Regions from separate parts of the Spirillospora sp. NPDC052269 genome, predicted to be linked through region 2. Evidence: riboswitches for the same ligand, from Rfam matches in the RefSeq annotation. Region 2 holds a riboswitch; the other holds the start of a gene.

Region 1 (7,784 bases), on a different contig from region 2:
AACCAGGTCACGGGCGCGCTGGAGAAGATCCCCGCCGACCAGGTCGCCGACCTGGTGATCGCCTATGAGCCGGTCTGGGCGATCGGCACCGGCGAGGTCGCCACGCCGCAGGACGCGCAGGAGGTCATCGGCGCGATCCGGGCCCGGATCGCCGAGCTGTACGACGGTGAGACGGCCGCCAAGGTGCGGATCCTGTACGGTGGCTCGGTCAAGGGGAACAACATCGCCGGGATCATGGCGCAGCCGGACGTGGACGGCGCCTTGGTCGGAGGTGCCAGTCTGGATGCGGGTGAGTTCGTCAAGATCTGCCGTTACCGGGACCTCCCGGCCTGAATCCGGCGGTGCGGGGCCGGCGACTTGAGATCAATTCGGTCTCGACCCGCCGGTTCTTGCCGAACCAGCGAAGAGTTCGTCGTACCCTGCGGAGGTGACGGGTAAACCGCCCGGCTAGATCCTCCGTCCAACATCAGACAGGCCCCGCCTCGGCGGGGCAGGCCAGAGAAGGCGCGTAACTGTGATCATCGCTTCGTCCATCGTGCTTATCATCACGAGCTTGCTGATGGTGGTTCTCGTCCTGATGCACAAGGGCAAGGGTGGGGGACTGTCCGACATGTTCGGTGGCGGCATCTCGTCGTCGCTGGGCGGATCCTCGGTGGTCGAGCGTAACCTGGACCGGCTGACCGTCGGTGTCGGCGTCGTCTGGTTCGCCTCGATCATCGTGCTCGGCCTGCTGTTCAAGCACAGCTGAGCCGCGCTCACCGGGCCTGGTCCCGTAGCACTGAGCCGAAGAAACACCAACACCGCCGAGCCGCCGCCCGGCTCCCCAGAGCGACCTCGAAGCGGGCGGCGGCGTATCGACCGAGGAGTATGTCCGTGGGTAGTGGCAACGCGATTCGGGGAAGCCGTGTCGGCGCCGGACCGATGGGTGAGGCCGAGCGCGGGGACGCAGCGCCCCGTGTCTGGGTGACCTTCTACTGCGCCAACCGGCACGAGACCCGTCCGAGCTTCGCGACCGACGTCGCGGTTCCCGACACGTGGGACTGTCCGCGCTGCGGGTTCCCAGCCGGGCAGGACAAGGACGCCCCGCCGGCGCCGCCGAAGACCGAGCCCTACAAGACGCACCTCGCGTACGTGAAGGAGCGCCGCAGCGACGCCGACGGTGAGGCCATCCTCGAGGAGGCCCTCAACAAGCTCCGCGAGAAGCGCGCTGCCGTGAAGCGCGCCATGGAGGCCGCGCGCGCCTGACGCGCGTCCTCCGGCCCGGTACCCGTGGTGGAACCGGGCCGTTCCGTTTTCGGCGCGAGCCACGAAAGGCCCGGTCTGTCCGCATATGAATGCGGACGGACCGGGCCTTTCGCGTGCGCGGCCCTGGGGCCGACTAGCGACGGGTGGCCGGGGTCTCGGCCGGACGGGACGCGGCGTCGGTCCGTTCCTCAGGCGCCGCCGTCGGCATCGGATCCGGTTCGGGAGCCGGTGCGGGCACGGCGACGGGCGGGTCGAGGCGGCGGGCCAGGGCCCGGCCGAGGCGCTGGCCCGGCTTCTCGATCCAGCGGTGGGCCGCCCAGCTCGCGGCCAGCAGCGCCGCCAGGAACGGGACGAAGAGCAGGGGCTGGTCGCTCTTGGGGCGATCGAAGACCATGTCCAGGCTCATGAGCAGCAGCTCGTGGAGCAGGTACACGGAGAAGCTGACCACGCCCGCCCAGGCCAGCCAGCGCGGGACGTGCCGGTCCCGCAGCGCGTAGCCGATCGCGAACACGACGAAGGCGCCGATGACGGCGAGGGCCCAAGCCCTCTTCTCTCCCAGGGCGGTGTCCCAGTCGGTGTAGCTCTGGGCACGCCAGAACCCGGTGCCCGCCGCGCTCGCCATCACCAGGACGAAGACGGCGACGCCCATGCGGGGGCTGATCTGGCCGCGTTCGGCGCGGTGGACGACCGTCCCGGTGAACATCACGGCCAGGATCGCCAGGCCCTGCCAGGGGTCGACGCGTCCGTCGACCATGACCAGGGCCAGGGTGAGGGCGCCGCCGAGCAGCGCCCCGGTGCGGGCGACGGCGGTCCGGCGGGCGCAGGCGAGCCCGATCGAGGCGGCCATCAGCAGGAACGCGGCGAGCGAGACCCGGCCCTCCCCGAACCGGGTGGACAGCGCCGCGGTCGGCAGGACCAGCGCGAGCACGGGGGCCGCGGCCGCGAGTGTCGAGGCCGTCGCCACCGACCTGCGGTGCCATCCGACGGAGAAGAGCGCCACGACGAGGAGGTAGAACGCCATTTCGTAGGACAGCGTCCAGAGCACGTTGATCGCGCTCGGTACACCGAGGAGGTCCTGCATCATCGTCAGGTGGGACAGCGCCACGGCGACCGGGTGATAGTCGGTCGCGAGGCCGTCGCGCAGCTCGTACGCATCCGTCACGTGCAGGACGAGCACGACCGCGATGGCGGCGAGCAGGAGCGGGTAGATGCGGAAGACCCGGCCTGTCCAGAACCGCCGGACCGACCCGCGCCGCTCGAGCGAGGCGGGGACGATGTAGCCGCTCACCAGGAAGAAGACGAACACGCCGAACATTCCCGGGTCGAACCAGGAGAGGATCGTTCGGCGGGTGTGCGGCAGGTAGTGGTAGGACGCGTGGTGCAGGGCCACCGTGATCGCGGCGACGCCGCGCAGGGCGTCGAGCCAGCCGAGCCGAACAGTAGCGTCCGGCCTGCGAAGGGGGAGTTCGGAACGCATCCCAGGGACCTTAGTGGGTCGAACGCACCGGGCGGGTCATGGATCACCGGCGATTCACGGCGAGGACGCTATGATGACGCGCACGCGACTGGCGCAGTCAAGGTGGAGCCGACCACCGGGGAGCGAACCGCCGTCCGCACACCGCGCGCCTGGGTGTACGGGACACCTCACCATGCCGGGGTGCCCGAGACCGAGTCTCCCGGCCCGACCTTCGCGGAGGCAGTTGTGCACGTTCCGTCGATTCCCCATCTGACCGCCGAGGACCCGGAGATCGCCGGGCTGGTGGAGGCCGAGGCCCGCCGTCAGTACGAGAAGATCCGGCTGATCGCGTCGGAGAACTACGTGTCGCCCGCCGTCCTTGAGGCGACCGGCAGCGTCCTGACCAACAAGTACTCGGAGGGCTACGCGGGCCGCCGGTACTACGAGGGCCAGCAGAACATCGACCCGATCGAGCTGGCCGCGATCGAGCGGGCCAAGGCCGTGTTCGGTGTCGAGCACGCCAACGTCCAGCCGTACTCCGGCTCGCCCGCCAACCTCGCCGTCTACATGGCGTTCCTCGACCCGGGCGACACCGTCCTCGGGCTGTCGCTGCCGATGGGCGGCCACCTCACGCACGGCTGGTCGGTGTCGGCGACCGGCAAGTGGTTCAACCCCGTCCGCTACGGGGTGCGCGCCGACACCGGCCGCGTCGACATGGACGAGGTGCGCGACCTGGCGCTGAAGGAGCGGCCGAAGCTGATCTGGTGCGGTGGGACGGCGATCCCGCGCACCATCGACTTCCCGGCGTTCGCCGAGATCGCCCGGGAGGTCGGCGCGGTCCTGGCCGCCGACATCGCGCACATCGCGGGCCTGATCGCGGGCGGCGCGCACCCGTCGCCGGTGGGCCACGCGGACGTCATCACCACCACGACGCACAAGACGCTGCGCGGCCCGCGCGGCGCGATGGTGATGTCCACCGAGGAGCACGCCAAGGCGGTCGACAAGGCGGTCTTCCCCGGCCTGCAGGGCGGCCCGCACGACCACACGACCGCCGCGATCGCGGTGGCGCTGCGCGAGGCGGCGCAGCCGGACTTCCCGGTCTACGCCCGGCAGATCGTCGCGAACGCCCGCGCGCTCGCGGCGGCGCTGCTCGCCCGCGACTACGACCTGGTCTCCGGCGGCACCGACAACCACCTGATCCTCATCGACCTGACGAACAAGGGTGTCGCGGGCAAGCCCGCCGCGCAGGCGCTCGACCGGGCCGGGATCGAGCTGAACTACAACGCCGTCCCGTTCGACCCGCGCAAGCCGTTCGACCCGTCCGGGCTGCGCATCGGCACGGCGGCGGTCACCACGCGCGGGCTGACCGAGAAGCACATGGAGCCGCTCGCCGCGTGGATCGACGAGGTCGTCCAGGCGGCGGCGAAGGGCGACGAGTCCGTGGTGGACCGGGTCGCCGCCGAGGTCCGCGACCTGATGGCCGCCCACCCCATGCCCGGCTGGTCCGCCACGCCGTAGGCGAGCACCCGGCCTCCACTGGAATCCAGTGGAGGCCGTGGCCGCCGCACGGGACTGTCGTTTCTTTCCCGTGGGGGTGAAAGATCCGGGCGGGGCCTGGACATGTGCAGGTGATCGTTCACCAAGGGATCACATGTTCAGGAGGTCGGATGTTGAGGAACCCGGATGGGTGAGGACGAGTTCGCGGACGTCTACGCCGCCACCTACAAGCCCTTGCTCGGGTACGCCCTGCGTCGTTGTGACTCGCCCGAGGACGCGGCCGATGTGGTGGCCGAGACGTTCGCGATCGCATGGCGGCGCGCGACGGAGATGCCGTCCGGGGGAGAAGCGCGGCTGTGGCTGTACGGCGTGGCGCGCAATGTCCTGGCCAATCAGCGGCGCGGGGCGCGGCGCCACGGGTTGAAGACGGCCGCGCTGGTATCCGAGTTGTCGGTTTACGCGCCGTCGCGGGACGGCTCTTCGGCGGTCGCCGACGTCTTCGGCCGCCTGCCGGATCGCGATCGTGAGCTTCTCGCGCTCGTGGCCTGGGAAGGGCTGTCCAACACAGAGATCGCGACGGTGCTCGGCTGCTCGTCCAACGCCGTGAGCATCCGCCTGCACCGGGCCCGCAAGCGCTTCGCGCGTGCCCTGCGGTCCGCGGGCATCGACCCTTCGCCTGCGGCCGTGCAGCCCAGGCCCGTTCTCCAGGAGAGTGAGCTGGCATGACGTCCCGCATCGACGATCTTGTGGCGGGCCTGGCCACGGTGCGCGACAGCGACATCACGAGCGAACCGGACGGCGCCGGAGCGCGGTCCCTGCTGGCGGCCATCACCGCCGAAGAGGCGCCGGCGCCCCGACGCCGTCGGTCCCGGCGCCTTCCCGGGCTGGTGAGCGGGGTGGTGGCGGTCTCGGCCGCGGCCGCCGCGGTCGCCATCTGGATGTCGGACGGCGGGCATGCGGCGCCGCTGCGCAGCTACGCCAACGCGGCCATGTCGATCGAGGTCAAGGGCGCCGAGTACGAGGTCGAGGTCAAGGACGCCTACGCCGACCAGCGTGAGTTCAGCAAGGCGTTCGCCAAGGTCGGGCTGGACGCCAGGCTGCGCATCGTTCCGGTCATGCCGGGCAATGAGCGCCAGATCGTCCAGATCAGTGAGCTGCACGCGCCCAAGGGCGGCATGCCCGCAGGAGGCGTGACGGGGACGTCCGACGCCGTGCTGAAGTGCCCGCCGGGCCAGAACGCCTGCCCGCTGAGGGTCCGGCTGAGCGGCGCGATGTACCGCCTGGGAGGAGCCGACATCGTCATCGGCCGGAAGGCCGCGCCCGGTGAGGTCTTCTTCGACGCGCATCCGGCTCGTGGTGATGGTGCCAAGGGCCTGCGCCTGGCCGACCGGACCGTCGCCCAAGTTCTCGCGGAATTGCGCCGTCGCGGCCTGACCTCGGCATTCACGCTCGGTGAGCTCAAGGCCGACGGGTCGAGCCATTACTGGGAATCGCCCGTGACGTGGCGTCCCTCCGGTGAGCGCCGCGTCATCGGCGCGTGGATGCGGAGCTCCACCTCGGTCGGGCTGATGGTCGTCCCGCAGCAAGGCGACCCCCAGCCGCACCCGGTCGGCTGACCGGCACGCCAGGGGCATGGCGGTCCGCGGCCATCGGCGCGCGGACCGCTACTGGCGTGGGCTCAGGCAGAAGCCCACGCACGGCTGACTTCGTTGTGTTCGGGGTTCAGGGACGGGTGGCGCTCACGAGCCAGACGGAGCCGCTGATGCGGACTCCTTCCGGGGTCTCGAAGGCCGTGAGCCCGGCTTGGAGTTCCTCACGGGCTCGGGTGGTGGTGGCCTGGTCGGCGTCCCGGAGGTTGAAGCGGACCGGGCCCTGGCTGAGGATGAACTCCGCGGCGTCCGCGGCGTCGCGCCCGTAGTCCATCGGCGCCGAGACCGGCTGGATGTCCACTTCCGTCAGGCCCGCCTCACCGAGGACCTGGTGGACGCGGTCGGGGTCGGACAGCGATCCCATTCCCTGGGCCGCGGGTGAAGGGCCGCGCAACAGGGGCGCGAGCGCGGCGGTGGCCCGGGCGTACTCGCCGTCGGGGCGGCCGGGCTGGGGGACCATGAACACCATCCGTCCGCCGGGGCGCAGAGCGCGGGCGATGTTGGTGAACGCGGCCGTGAGGTCGGTGAAGAACATGACGCCGCCGCGGCTGATGACGGTGGCGAATCCGCCCGCGTCGAAGGGGTGGACCTCGGCGTCGGCCTGGTCGAACCGCACGTTCGCGATGCCCTGTTCGGCGGCGTCCGCGCGGGCGCGGTTCAGCATGGGCGCGGAGATGTCGACGCCGACGACCTGCGCTCGCGTCGCCCGGCGCGCGGCCAGCAGGGTGATCTGACCCGTGCCGCATCCGATGTCGAGGACGTCGTCGTGCTCGCCGATCGCGGCGGCGTCCAGGAGCGGCTGGTTGAAACCGGCCACCATCGCGTCGTACCGGGGGGCCTTGTCGGCCCAGGACGTTCCCTCCCATCCGTTCCACGCTTCCGCCTGCTGGACGTTGACCACGGTGCGCATCGGGTCTCCCTTCGCCGGATGCTGTAACTAGAGTCGAACTCTAGTGTTCAACTCTAGACATATACTCGCGCCATGGAGACCGTCAAGCGGCCGGACAAACGGGCCGAGCGCTCACGCCGCACCCGGGAGAGGGCCGTCCAGGCGGCGCGGGAGCTGTTCGTCGAGCAGGGGTACGGGGCGACGAGCCTGCAGCAGGTCGCGGACCGGGCGGGCCTGGCCGTCCAGACGCTCTACTTCGTCTTCGGCAACAAGCGCACGCTGTTCAAGGACGTCGTCGACACGGCCATCGCCGGCGACGCCGAGCCGGTGGCGACCATGGACCGCGAGTGGTTCCAGGCCGCTTGCGCCGCGCCGACAGCGGCCGAGCAGCTGCGCGCGCATGTGCGCGGCACCGGCGGGATCCTCGGGCGGATCGCCCCGATCACGCCGATGGTCGCGGCCGCCGCGGCCACCGACCCGCAGATCGCCGAGCAATGGCCCGACGGCCCCGATCCGCGGTACACCGTGCATCATGCCGCGGCCGAAACGCTGGTCGGGAAGCCCGACGCGCGGCCCGGCGTCTCCGCCGACGCGGCCGCGGACCTGCTGTTCGGCCTCCTCAGCCCTCAGCTGTACCTGCTGTTCGTCCAGGAACGCGGGTGGTCACCGGACCGGTGGGAGGAATGGGCCCATGCGACGCTGGCCGCCCAGCTGATCGACCCTGGGCCGGACGGGAGCTGAGGCGGTGCCGGTCAGGTGCGGCGGAGGACGGTGATCATGCGCCAGGCGCCGGAGTCGGTGAGGGCGACGTCGCCGAAGTCGCCGTACTGCGCGACGGTCTCCAGCGCCCCGGACAGGCGGACGGCGGCGGTCAGCTCGGTCGCGGTCCAGAAGCGGTAGGGGACCACGTCCTCGATCACCCGGGTCGGGGCGTCCGGCTTGGTGATGGTCATGGTGACGTGGTCGTCGGCGATCTGCGTGACCGGGTCGAGCTCGTCGGACGGCTCGCCCCACCGGACCGTGGCGGCCACGCCGTCGCGCTCGACCG
Region 2 (7,784 bases):
ACGACCTGCACGTCGAGCCGTTCGACCTCGCGGTGGTGAACCTCTACCCGTTCTCCGACACCGTGGCGTCCGGGGCGAAGCCGGACGAGTGCGTCGAGCAGATCGACATCGGCGGCCCGACCATGGTCCGCGCCGCCGCCAAGAACCACGCCAGCGTCGCCGTCGTCGTCTCGCCCGAGCGGTACGACGAGGTGCTTTCGGCCGTGCGGGCGGGCGGGTTCACGCTCGAGGAGCGCCGCCGCCTGGCCGCTCAGGCGTTCTCCCACACCGCGTCCTACGACGTGGCCGTGGCGTCGTGGTTCGCCTCGTCCTACGCGCCGGACGCCGAGGCCGCCGAGACCGGCTGGCCCGACTTCGCGGGCGCGACCTGGGAGCGCAAGAACCCGCTGCGCTACGGCGAGAACCCGCACCAGAAGGCCGCGCTCTACACCGACCCGGGCGCCCAGGGCGGCCTCGCGAACGCCGAGCAGCTGTACGGCAAGGAGATGTCGTACAACAACTACGTCGACACCGACGCCGCGCACCGCGCCGCCTACGACTTCGCCGAGCCCTGCGTCGCGATCATCAAGCACGCCAACCCGTGCGGCGTGGCGGTCGGCCCGGACATCGCGGACGCGCACCGCAAGGCCCTGGAGTGCGACCCGACGTCGGCCTACGGCGGCGTGATCGCCGCGAACCGGCCGGTCAGCGCCGCGATGGCCCAGCAGATCACCGGCAGCTACGCCGAGGTCGTGGTCGCGCCGTCCTTCGACGCCGAGGCTGTGACCATCCTCACGGAGCGCTTCAAGAACGTCCGGCTGCTGGTCTGCCCGGACGGCCCGGCCAAGCCGACCGAGTCCCGCCGGATCGACGGCGGCCTGCTGATCCAGACCGTCGACCGGGTGGACGCCGACGGCGACGACCCGGCGAACTGGGAGCTGAAGACCGGAACCCCGGCGGACGAGGCGACCCTGCGCGACCTGGCGTTCGCCTGGAAGGCGTGCCGTCCGGTCAAGTCCAACGCGATCCTGCTCGCCAAGGACGGCGCGACCGTCGGCGTCGGGATGGGGCAGGTCAACCGGGTCGACTCGGCCCGCCTGGCCGTCGCCCGCGCGGGTGAGGAGCGCTCGCGGGGCGCGGTCGCCGCGTCCGACGCGTTCTTCCCCTTCCCGGACGGCCTGGAGATCCTCATCGAGGCCGGCGTCACGGCGGTCGTCCAGCCGGGCGGCTCGATCCGGGACGAGCAGGCGGTCGAGACGGCCGAGAAGGCCGGGATCACCATGTACTTCACGGGTGTCCGGCACTTCTTCCACTGATCATCGACGGAACGACCCCGGTGGCCGCGCGGCCACCGGGGTCGTTCTGATCTTGGCGGGTTTTACTCTCCGGTTCGCTTAGCCTCGATCGAGGCCGCGTCACCTTACGCATTCCCGCCCCTCGCGCGGCCCTCGCTTGGGAGAACCGCGCATGGAATACCTCGTCAGCCTCGTGCTGGGATCCGTCCTCCAGGCCCCGGTGTTGATCTCGGAGTCCCGGCAGGTCGTCGCCCTGATCGCCGCCGCCGGCGCGGCGATGCTCGCCGCCCGCCTCGGCTGGCTCGGCACCGACCGGCTCCTCGCCCGGCGCGGCCGCCCCGACCAGGACTGACCGCCCCTCAGGATTGACCGCCCCTCAGGACTGACCGGCCCCCAGGACTCGGAGCGGCCCCCAGGACTGACCGGCCCTCAGGACTTGGACCGGCCTCTTCCTCTGAGCCGCCGACCCGCGGGCCGTCAGCGAAGCCGCGACCGCAGCGCCGCCCTGACCTCCGGCCACTCGGTGTCGATCATCGCGTAGGTGGCGGTGTCGCGGAACGTGCCGTCCGGGCGGATCCGGTGCTTGCGGTGGAAGCCCTCGAAGGATGCGCCGAGCCGCTGGATCGCCGCGCGCGACCGCTCGTTCAGCCGGTCGGTGTGCCAGCCGACCCGCACCGCCCCCAGCTCGTCGAACGCCCGTTCCAGGAGCAGCAGCTTGGACTCGGTGTTCAGGCCCGTCCGCTGCCAGCGCGACCCGATCCAGGTGTACCCGATGTACAGGTTCCGGTTCTTCGGGTCGATCTCGTAGAAGGACGTCGTCCCCGCGACTTCTCCGGTCGCCACGTCGATCTGCGCCCACGCCAGCCGCTCGCGCCGCTCGCAGGCCGCCAGCGCGTCCGCGACGAACGCCCGCATCCCGTCCAGATCGGCCGGCTGCCGCGTGCTGAGCCAGCGCCACACCTCGGGGTCCTTGCCGGCCTCCAGCAGCCCCTCGGCGTGCTCCTGGGAGAGCGGCTCCAGCCGCACGTATCGGCCGGTCAGGACGGGACGTTCGTACCACGCGTCGTTCATGACACCGACGTTAGGTGCGAAATCAGACACCCGAAACGGCCACTTCGGACAGATTTCGGAAAACCACTCCGCGCCGGCGGCCGAAGATCGGAACGTCCGATCCGCGAACCTGCCGGTAGCATGGGCCGGACGCGACTGGCGCAGTTCAAGGTGGATTCGACCACCGGGGAGCGGAACGGTCCGGACACCGCGCGCCTGGGTGGACGGAGATTCGCAGACCGGGGCGTGCGCGTGGCCTCGGCGAGATCCCGCGGAGGTACCGATGACCGCGAACATCCTGGACGGCAAGGCCACGGCGGCGGAGATCCGCGCCGACCTGACGGTGCGCGTCGCGGCGCTGAAGGAGCGCGGCGTGAACGTCGGGCTCGGCACGATCCTGGTCGGGGACGACCCGGGCAGCCAGGCCTACGTCAACATGAAGCACCGCGACTGCGCCGAGGTCGGCATCGAGTCGATCCGCCGCGACCTGCCCGCCACCGCCACGCAGGACGAGGTGGAGCGGGCCGTCCGCGAGCTGAACGAGGACCCGGCCTGCACCGGCTACATCGTCCAGCTGCCGCTGCCCAAGGGCCTGGACGAGTTCCGCGTGCTGGAGATGATCGACCCGGCCAAGGACGCCGACGGCCTCGCGCCGATCAGCCTCGGCCGCCTCACCCTCATGCAGCCCGGCTCGCTGCCCTGCACGCCCAAGGGCATCGTCGAGCTGCTGCGCCGCTTCGAGGTGCCGATCGCGGGCGCCGAGGTCGTGGTCGTCGGCCGCGGCATCACCGTCGGCCGCTCGCTCGGCCTCCTGATGACCCGCCGCACCGAGAACGCGACGGTCACCCTCTGCCACACCGGCACCCGCGACCTGGCCGCGCACACCCGCAAGGCCGACATCATCGTCGCCGCCGCGGGCGTCCCCGGCCTGATCACCGCCGACATGGTCAAGCCCGGCGCGGCCGTCCTGGACGTCGGCGTCTCCCGCGTGGACGGCAAGCTCGCCGGCGACGTCGCCGAGAACGTCCGCGAGGTCGCCGGGTGGGTGGCCCCGAACCCCGGCGGCGTCGGCCCCATGACCCGGGCCATGCTCCTCGCCAACGTCGTCGAGCTGGCCGAGACCACCGCCCGCGCCTGACATGAGAAGAACCCGCCGGGGCCAGGGGCCCCGGCGGGGGGAAGCACGGTCGTTCCCTGCGCTGCCGGGTTCAGGAACGACCGCGGGACCGTGCCGCTCTTCCTAACTCGCCCGTCGGGCGGCCGTGGTGTGGCGGCCCGGGCCGCCGTTCAGAGGGTGGCCGTGCGTCGCGCCCTGCGGGGGCGGGACGGGACGGCGGATCTCGCCGGTCGCCCGGGCGTCCGCCGGTGGGCGTCCCTGTTGGGGGACGTGCACAGGCGGCAGCGGCCGGACCAGGCCCATGGCGATCACCTCGTTGGCCAGCCGGGTGCGCCGGTTGGCGCCCTCCGGGATGCGGAACTTCTGGTAGAGACGCAGCAGGTGCTGCTTGACGGCGGCCTCCGTCACCACCAGGTCGGCGGCGATCTCGCGGGCGGTGGCCGGTGCGACGAACGCCTCGTCCGACAGGGCGGGACGGCACAGCGAGGTCAGCACGTCGACCTCGCGGCGGGTGAGTTCCGGTGCCACGGCGCGCCGCAGCTCGACGTCGGGATCGACCTCCTCGCGGGGGATTCCCCCCATCCGGCAGCGCGCCGTGCCGAAGCTCACGACGTCACCGTCCTCCAGGACACGGCGCGCGATCGGGCGGCCGTTGACACGGGTCCCGTTTCGGGACAGCCCCATGTCGACGACGTACACGTACGGGCCGCGCCGAATGATCTCTGCGTGCAAACGGGACACACTCGGGTCGTCGAGGCGGATGTCGACTCCTCGCCCTCGGCCGACCGTCGTTACGTCGGGGCGCAGCGGCATGACCAGTCCGCTGTCCTCGATCCGCATGAACGGCCCCTCCACGGCAGTCCTCCCAGCTAGTTAGCGACCCCTGTCTGCCGGGTTACCCGTGCCGATGATCGTCACACCCTCCTACCGGTGAGTAGGGCCGATGACGCAGGGGTTTCCGTGTTCTCCGGTTTTCGTGGGAAAAGTAGCTCGGCGGGCGATATTCAGCGGTCCGGGCCCCGCCGCGACACGTGTTCGATAGCGCGGAGCCCCCGGCTCGGGACGTCCGCTCTTCGTGCCCATGGTCGTTCGGCGCTACGGTGGGAGGGAACCGCACGGACCGTCGGACGAGGGACTTATTCGGCATGAGCACGCAACTGCATCGGCGACGACGCACGCCGCGCGGCGGCGGTGTGGGCCCGAACTGGCTCGGCCAGCTCCCGTACCTGATCGTCCTGTCCGGGGTCGCGGGCGGCCTCGTGCTGTGCGCGCTGCACTACTTCCGCAAGGGCTCCGGCCTGCTCGCCGCCGCCGTCCTGCTGGCCGCGCTCGCCCGGCTGGTGCTGCCGCCGAGCCAGGTCGGCATGCTGGAGACCCGCAAGCGCTGGCTGGACGTCACGATCATGGCCGGGTTCGCGGTGGCCATCGCCGTCACCGCCCTGGTCGTCCCGCGCTGAAGCACGCCGCCCGGTGACCCCGGGTCATCGCCCAGACGCCCGTCGTCACCACTGATTTTCGCGACGTTTCCCCAGGTCAGACCATGTCCGCGGGGGCGACTTGGAACGTGCTCGCTGGTCTACACCAGAGGCCGTCCGGAAGGGCCCGGAACACCGGATATCTTGATATCGAGCAATGATGCCGCCATGTAATGAGGGAGTGCCCGGGTGACAGACTCGACGATCATCTACACGCATACCGACGAGGCCCCGCTCCTGGCGACCTATTCGTTCCTGCCCGTGATCGAGGCGTACGCCTCGACCGCCGGGGTGGGGGTCGAGACCCGCGACATCTCCCTCGCGGGCCGGATCATCGCGGTGTTCCCGGAGTACCTCGAGGAGGGCCAGCGCGTCGGTGACGCGCTCGCCGAGCTCGGCGACCTCGCCGAGACCCCCGGGGCCAACATCATCAAGCTGCCGAACATCTCGGCGTCCATCCCGCAGCTGAAGGCGGCCGTCGCCGAGCTGCGCGACCAGGGCTACGCGCTGCCGGACTACCCCGACGACCCGAAGACCGACGAGGAGCGCGACGTCCGCGCCCGCTACGACAAGGTCAAGGGCAGCGCCGTGAACCCGGTGCTCCGCCAGGGCAACTCCGACCGCCGCGCCCCCGCCGCCGTCAAGCAGTACGCCCGGACGCACCCGCACCGCATGGGCGCCTGGACGGCCGACTCCAAGACGAACGTCGCGACCATGGGCGCCGACGACTTCCGCACCACCGAGACGTCCGCCGTCGTCCCGGCCGACGGCAAGCTGCGCATCGAGCTGGCCGGCGCCGACGGCGCCACGACCGTCCTGCGCGAGGCCGTGCCCGTGCTGGCGGGCGAGGTCGTCGACGCGTCGGTGATGCGAGTATCGGCGCTGCGCGAGTTCCTGACCGCGCAGATCGCGCGCGCGAAGGCCGAGGGCGTCCTGTTCTCGGTCCACCTGAAGGCCACGATGATGAAGGTCTCCGACCCGATCATCTTCGGCCACGTCGTCAAGGCGTTCTTCCCGCGGACCTTCGAGACCCACGGCGCGACCCTGGCCAAGGCCGGGCTGTCCCCGAACGACGGTCTCGGCGCCATCCTGTCCGGCCTTCCCGCGCTGCCCGAGGGCGCGGCGATCAAGGCGTCCTTCGAGGCCGAGATGGCCGAGGGCCCGGAGCTGGCCATGGTCGACTCCGACCGCGGCATCACCAACCTGCACGTCCCGAGCGACGTCATCGTGGACGCCTCGATGCCCGCGATGATCCGCACCTCCGGCCACATGTGGGGCCCGGACGGCCAGGAGCACGACACCCTCGCCGTCCTCCCGGACTCCAGCTACTCGGGCGTCTACCAGGCCGTCCTGGACGACTGCCGGGCGCACGGCGCGTTCGACCCGTCCACCATGGGCTCGGTGCCGAACGTCGGCCTGATGGCGCAGAAGGCCGAGGAGTACGGCAGCCACGACAAGACCTTCGAGATCCCCGCGGCCGGCACCGTCCGCGTCGTGGACGAGCAGGGTTCGGTCGTCCTCGAGCAGCCGGTCGCCGAGGGCGACATCTTCCGCATGTGCCAGACCAAGGACCTGCCGGTCCGCGACTGGGTCAAGCTGGCCGTCACCCGCGCCCGCCTGTCCGGCGACCCGGCCGTGTTCTGGCTCGACGCCGACCGCGCGCACGACGCCGTCCTGATCGAGAAGGTCGAGAAGTACCTCACCGAGCACGACACCGACGGGCTCACCATCGAGATCATGGCCCCGGTCGAGGCCACGAGGTTCTCCCTGGAGCGCATCCGCCGCGGTGAGGACACCATCTCGGTCACCGGCAACGTGCTGCGCGACTACCTCACCGACCTGTTCCCGATCCTGGAGCTGGGCACCAGCGCCAAGATGCTGTCGATCGTCCCGCTGATGGCGGGCGGCGGCCTGTTCGAGACCGGCGCCGGCGGCTCGGCTCCGAAGCACGTCCAGCAGCTGGTCAAGGAGAACTACCTGCGCTGGGACAGCCTCGGCGAGTTCTTCGCGCTGGCCGCGAGCTTCGAGCACCTGGCCCGGACGGCCGGCAACGCGCGGGCCCAGATCCTGGCCGACACGCTCGACCGCGCGACCGCCGAGTTCCTGAACGAGAACAAGTCCCCGACGCGGCGGCTCGGCGGCATCGACAACCGCGGCAGCCACTTCTACCTGGCCATGTACTGGGCCCGTGAGCTGGCCGCCCAGACCGAGGACGCCGAGCTCGCGACCGCGTTCGCCCCGCTCGCCGCGACGCTGGCCGAGCAGGAGCAGACCATCGTGGACGAGCTGCTCGCCGTCCAGGGCTCCCCGGTCGACCTCGGCGGCTACTTCCGTCCGGACCCGGCCAAGGCCGCGGCCGCGATGCGTCCGTCCGCCACGTTCAACCGCGCCCTGGAGACCCTCGCCTGAGGAGACCCACCGCGTGCGCGCGGGACGGAACGAGATGGTTCGGTGTAGGAACGATCTCCTCCGGCCGCGAGAGGGCCGCCCTGCCGGGACACCCGGCGGGGCGGCCCTCGCCCTTTCCCGTGGTTCCCGCGGGGTGTGAGCAGTCAGTCATGCCCCGCGCGGCCCTGACGGACGGTGCGGGGGAGTGCGAGGTATAGCCTGGCTCGCGGATATCTCGATGGCGAGAGATCCCCAGAACGGCCGCCTGAGCCCCGTCCTGCAGGAGATGAAGAAGGCTATGACGCGCACGCCAGTTTCCGTCACCGTCACCGGAGCCGCGGGCCAGATCGGCTACGCGCTGCTGTTCCGCATCGCGTCCGGGCACCTGCTCGGCGCGGACGTACCGGTCAAGCTGCGGCTGCTGGAGATTCCGCAGGCCGTGAAGGCCGCCGAGGGCACCGCGATGGAGCTGGACGACTG

What was found. A riboswitch is a leader RNA that binds a small molecule or an ion and turns the genes downstream of it on or off. The one in region 2 is predicted to bind ZMP and ZTP.
Region 1: another riboswitch for ZMP and ZTP. It lies ahead of glyA (serine hydroxymethyltransferase); the one in region 2 lies ahead of AB0L06_RS04395 (bifunctional methylenetetrahydrofolate dehydrogenase/methenyltetrahydrofolate cyclohydrolase).

Annotation. Positions count from the first base shown of each region.
Region 1 is NZ_JBFAUU010000032.1:42,796-50,579, reverse strand. It holds gene tpiA (triose-phosphate isomerase) at 1-333, shown strand, start outside; gene secG (preprotein translocase subunit SecG) at 515-748, shown strand; gene AB0L06_RS41570 (RNA polymerase-binding protein RbpA) at 874-1,245, shown strand; gene AB0L06_RS41565 (acyltransferase family protein) at 1,379-2,722, opposite strand; ZMP/ZTP riboswitch at 2,797-2,884, shown strand; gene glyA (serine hydroxymethyltransferase) at 2,948-4,219, shown strand; gene AB0L06_RS41555 (RNA polymerase sigma factor) at 4,385-4,924, shown strand; gene AB0L06_RS41550 (hypothetical protein) at 4,921-5,814, shown strand; gene AB0L06_RS41545 (class I SAM-dependent methyltransferase) at 5,921-6,757, opposite strand; gene AB0L06_RS41540 (TetR/AcrR family transcriptional regulator) at 6,830-7,477, shown strand; gene AB0L06_RS41535 (class I SAM-dependent methyltransferase) at 7,489-7,784, opposite strand, start outside.
Region 2 is NZ_JBFAUU010000002.1:219,044-226,827, reverse strand. It holds gene purH (bifunctional phosphoribosylaminoimidazolecarboxamide formyltransferase/IMP cyclohydrolase) at 1-1,295, shown strand, start outside; gene AB0L06_RS04405 (hypothetical protein) at 1,447-1,626, shown strand; gene AB0L06_RS04400 (GNAT family N-acetyltransferase) at 1,752-2,345, opposite strand; ZMP/ZTP riboswitch at 2,467-2,553, shown strand; gene AB0L06_RS04395 (bifunctional methylenetetrahydrofolate dehydrogenase/methenyltetrahydrofolate cyclohydrolase) at 2,608-3,462, shown strand; gene AB0L06_RS04390 (FHA domain-containing protein) at 3,565-4,296, opposite strand; gene AB0L06_RS04385 (DUF3017 domain-containing protein) at 4,587-4,898, shown strand; gene AB0L06_RS04380 (NADP-dependent isocitrate dehydrogenase) at 5,106-7,325, shown strand; gene AB0L06_RS04375 (malate dehydrogenase) at 7,603-7,784, shown strand, end outside.